DNA from 2 places in the Micromonospora sp. WMMD734 genome. Region 1 is predicted to be linked to the other one. Evidence: riboswitches for the same ligand, from Rfam matches in the RefSeq annotation. Region 1 holds a riboswitch; the other holds the start of a gene.

The links. A riboswitch is a leader RNA that binds a small molecule or an ion and turns the genes downstream of it on or off. The one in region 1 is predicted to bind thiamine pyrophosphate.
Region 2: linked by a shared signal. The riboswitch ahead of ACN267_RS00290 (ECF transporter S component) and the one ahead of thiE (thiamine phosphate synthase) in region 1 are both predicted to bind thiamine pyrophosphate.

Annotation. Positions count from the first base shown of each region.
Region 1 is NZ_JBMHMK010000001.1:6,587,295-6,589,675, forward strand. It holds gene ACN267_RS28785 (ThuA domain-containing protein) at 1-567, opposite strand, end outside; TPP riboswitch at 905-1,014, shown strand; gene thiE (thiamine phosphate synthase) at 1,009-1,635, shown strand; gene thiO (glycine oxidase ThiO) at 1,629-2,381, shown strand, end outside.
Region 2 is NZ_JBMHMK010000001.1:47,728-50,108, forward strand. It holds gene ACN267_RS00285 (ABC transporter ATP-binding protein) at 1-314, opposite strand, end outside; gene ACN267_RS00290 (ECF transporter S component) at 348-938, opposite strand; TPP riboswitch at 1,014-1,119, opposite strand; gene ACN267_RS00295 (alpha/beta fold hydrolase) at 1,231-2,061, shown strand; gene ACN267_RS00300 (DUF6328 family protein) at 2,188-2,381, shown strand, end outside.

The DNA of each region.
Region 1 (2,381 bases):
CGGCAGGTCGGCGGTCGACGGGTGCGCGGGGTCCTCGACCTTGACGGTGGCCTGCTGGTTGGCCGGGTGGCCGGAGAAGTACGCGCCGACCAGGTTGCCGTACCAGGCCCAGTCGTACTCGGTGTCGGAGGCGGCGTGCACGCCCGCGTAGCCGCCGCCGGCCTTGATGTAGCGCTCGAACGCGGCCTGCTGGGTGGCGTCGAGCACGTCACCGGTGGTGGAGAGCCAGATCACCGCCTGGTACTTGGCCAGGTTGGTGTCGTTGAAGGCGGCTCCGTCCTCGGTGGTGTCGACGGTGAAGCCGTTCTCGGTGCCGAGCTTCTGGATCGCGGCGATGCCGGCCGGGATGGCGTCGTGCCGGAATCCGGCGGTCTTGGAGAAGACCAGGACCGAGAAGGGTTCGGCGGCGGCTGCCGCCGGTGCCGGTGCGGCCTGTGGCAGGGCCGCCGCGGCGGGAGCGGCCTGGGCGGCGGTGCCGCCGATCAGGCCGCCGGCAAGTAGGGAGAGGGCCAGTAGACCGGCACCCAGTGGGCCGCGACGTGCGCGGCGATGGCGGGATGGAGACACTCCATGCTCCTTTTGTCCGTGCTGGACAGTGGTGGGGGCATGGGGACGACTCGCCGCAGACCGTCCCCGGTCGGATCGGTGTGGGCCCGCCGAGGTCCGCACCAGTGGCGATCAGGTGCGGGCCACGCCGAGGCTCCGCACCGGAATAATGTCGATCGGTTGAACAAATTAGCGCCGCTGGATTGGTTTCCGGCAAGGCATGAGCATGTAACGATTCGGTATCGGCGACTCGCTTTTCCGGCTTATGTGGATACAAGCCCACAACCGTACGCATCGATGGTCATGGATCAATCTAACACCCCTTGGCGGATCAGCGGATCTGTCGTACGGTCACAGACACGTGACCCACGGGAGCCCGGTACACCGGGCTGAGAGGGGGGCTGAGAGCCCCCGACCGTCGAACCTGATCCGGGTAATGCCGGCGCAGGGAGGAGAGTTGCCGTGCCGTCCCTCGGCCGACTGCATCTGATCACCGACACCCGCCCCGGGTGCGACCCGCTCGCCGTCGTGCGGGCCGCCCTGCCGGTGGCCCGCGCCGACCTGGTCGTCCAGGTCCGGGTCGACGACGACACCACCGACCGGCAGGCCTACGACCTGGCCCGACGGGTGCGCGCGCTCTGCGTGCCGTACGGGGCGACCTGCCTGGTCAACGACCGGCTGCACGTCGCCCTCGCGGTGGACGCGCACGGCGGCCACGTCGGCGCGGACGACCTGCCCGTCGCGGCGGCCCGCCGGGTCCTCGGCCCCGACGCCGTGCTCGGCGCGACCGCCCGGGAACCGGACGCCGCCGCCCGGGCGGTCGCCGCCGGAGCCAGCTACCTGGGCGTCGGCCCGTGCCACCCGACCGCCACCAAGACCGGCCTGCCCGACCCGATCGGCCCGGCCGGGGTCCGCGCCGTCGTCACGGCAGTCGACGTGCCGGTGATCGCCATCGGCGGGATCACCGTCGCCACGGTTCCGGCGCTGCGGGCCGCCGGGGCGTACGGGGTGGCGGTCGTCGGGGCGCTGTCCACCGCCGCCGACCCCGGCCGGGTCACCGCCGAACTGATCGCGGCGCTGACGTGCTGACCCGGCCCGACGTCGCCGTCGTGGGCGCGGGGCCGGTCGGGTTGGCGATCGCCTGGCGCTGCGCCACCCGGGGCCTGCGGGTGGCCGTGCACGACCCGGCCCCCGGCTCCGGCGCGTCCCGGGTCGCCGCCGGGATGCTCGCCCCCGTCGCCGAGGCGTACTTCGGGGAACGGGAGCTGACCGGGCTGCTCACCGAGTCCGCCGCCCGCTGGCCGGGCTTCGCCGCCGAGCTGGCCGAAGCCACCGGAACGGAGTTCGGGTACCGCACCGACGGCACCCTCGTCGTCGGGCTGACCGGGGACGACCTGGCCGAGGCGCGCCGGCTCTGGTCGTACCAGCAGGGGTTGGGGCTGCCGATCAGCGCGCTGCGGCCGTCGCAGCTGCGGGAACGCGAACCGGCGCTGACCCCCCGGCTGCGCGGCGGCGCGGTCGCCCCCGGCGACCACCAGGTCGACCCGCGCCGACTGGTCGACGCGCTGCGGACCGCCGCCGTCCGGGCCGGCGCGACCCTGCTGCCCGGCGCGGTGACCCGACTGGCCGAGGTGGACGCGCCGGTCGTCGTGGTCGCCGCCGGCTGTGGCACCGCCGCGCTGACCGGGCTGCCGGTCCGCCCGGTCAAGGGCCAGGTGCTGCGGCTGCGCGCGCCCGATCACCGCCCGCCCGGCTTCCGGCACGTCATCCGGGGGCACGCCGACGGCGAGCCGGTCTACCTCGTCCCCCGCGCCGACGGCGAGGTGGTGCTCGGG
Region 2 (2,381 bases), 6.5 Mb from region 1:
TCCAGCCCGAACGCGACGTCGTCGCCGCAGCGGGCCATCACCAGCTGGGACTGCGGGTCCTGGAAGACGGTGCCGACCCGTTCGCGGGCCTTGGCCGGGTCGAGGCCGTCGATCTCGACGGTGCCCTCCTGCTCGCCGGAGTCCGCCGGCAGCAGCCCGGCCAGCGCGGCCAGCAGGGTGCTCTTGCCCGCCCCGGACGGCCCCAGCAGCAGCACCCGTTCCCCGTGGTCGATGCGCAGGTCGACCCCGCGTACCGCCCAGGCCCGCCGCCCGGCGTGCCGCCAGCCGAAGCCGACCAGCCGCACCCCGGTCACGCCGGCGACCCCTCCCCGCTCGTCACGGCAGGGTCAGACGAGCGCGCGGTCGCGGGCGGCGGGGAACCTGTCGAGCACCCCGGTCTCGGCCAGCGCCCGGGTCAGGTACCAGCCGCCGACCCCGGCGACGACGGCGGCGCTGAGCACGGTCAGCGCCGCGTACGGTAGGCGGTAGCTGGCCAGGGCGTACTCGGAGTTCCAGACGAAGAAGTCGAACAGGGCGGCGCTCAGCCCGGTCATCGCCCCGGCGAGCACCGCCACCGGCAGCCGGTACGCCCGGTAGCGGAACGCGGCGAAGGCCAACTCCGCGCCGAGACCCTGGATCAGGCCCTGCACGATGGTGATGCCGCCCCACTCCGCGCCGAGCAGCGCGGAGACGGTGGCGGCGACGGCCTCGCAGAACAGGGCCGCCCCGGGCTTGCGGATGACCAGGCCGCCGAGCACGGCCGGGACGAGCCAGACGCCGTACATCACGGCCTGGCTGGCCGGTGCGGCGGCGAACGCCGGGTCGGCGGCCTTCCAGACCAGCCCCCAGGCCCAGAAGATGACGCCGAAGGCGACGGCGATCACGGCGGCGACCACGATGTCGATGGTGCGCCACCGGTTGGTGGTGGTGTGCTGCATGTCGGTGCTCCCAGTCCAGCGATCGAACCAGGAGAAGACGCACGCCGCGCCCGGCGGCAGCCGGACGGCGGCGCGGCTGGAGGTCGACCGAACTCCCTGCGCTGGCATTACCCAGATCAGGTTCGAGGGTCTGCGGGCGGTGCCCGCACTCTCAGCGCTGTGCGCTCCCCTGTCGGATGTGAAGTTGTCTCGGCAGACGCTAGCACCGACCTGCGGCAACGGCCCAGCAGGTCATGGTTCCCGGCATTGCACGCCCGGGCGGGGGCCCGGGCCACTGGGTAGGCTGCCGATCATGCAGGTGAGCGCGCGCGGCCTGACGTTCGACGTACGGGCCGGTGGCCCCGAGGGTGGCGAGGCGGTGCTGCTGCTGCACGGCTTCCCCCAGCACGGTGGGGAGTGGGACGCGGTGACGCCCGCCCTGCACGCCGCCGGGCTGCGCACGTTCGCCCCCGACCAGCGGGGTTACTCGCCCGGGGCCCGTCCCGCCGAGGTGGCCGACTACCGGCTGCCGGAGCTGGTCGCCGACGCGGTGGCGGTGCTGGACGCGCTGGGCGTCGACACCGCGCACGTGGTGGGGCACGACTGGGGCGCGGTCGTCGCCTGGGCGCTGGCGGCGGGGCATCCGCAGCGGGTGCGTACCCTCACCGCGGTCTCGGTGCCGCACCCGGCCGCCTTCGGGTACGCGCTGGCCACCGACCGCCGGCAGCGGGCGCGCTCGGCGTACATGGCGTTGTTCCGCCGGGCGGGCCTGGCGGAGCGGGTGCTGCTGGCCGGGCGGGGGGTGGTGCTGCGCCGGCTGCTGTCCGGCGTCGGCGACCCGGCCCGGGTGGCCGGGTACGCCGGGCCGCTGCGGACGCCCGGCGCGTTGACCGGGGCGCTGAACTGGTACCGGGCGATGTCGGGGCGGGACATGAAGGCGGTCGGCCCGGTGGGCGTGCCGACCAGCTACGTGTGGAGCGACCGGGACGTGGCGATCGGGCGGGCCGCCGCGCAGGCGTGCGTGCGGCACGTCTCGGGGGACTACCGGTTCGTGGTGCTGGGCGGGGTGACCCACTGGATTCCCGACGAGGCGCCGGGCCCGCTGGCCGAGGTGATCCTGGCCCGGGTGCACGGCTCCGCCTGAGGACGCGGCCGACGCGGGCCGATCGGGGTTCGTGAATCGGTTTCGGGCGATCGCGGATCGGGCACAGGCGTTGCTGCCGACGGGGGGTGCCCCCGTCGGTCGTACCGTCTGAACCGGAGGTAACGCGTGTCGAAGGAATCCGAGAAGCAGCGATGGCAACGCAACTTCGCCGACCTGCTCCAGGAGCTGCGGGTCGCCCAGACCGGCGTGCAGATCCTCTTCGCCTTCCTGCTGACCCTGCCGTTCAGTAACGGGTTCACCCGGACCAGCGAGTTCCAGCGGGACGTCTACATCCTGGCCCTGCTGTCCGCCGCCGCGGC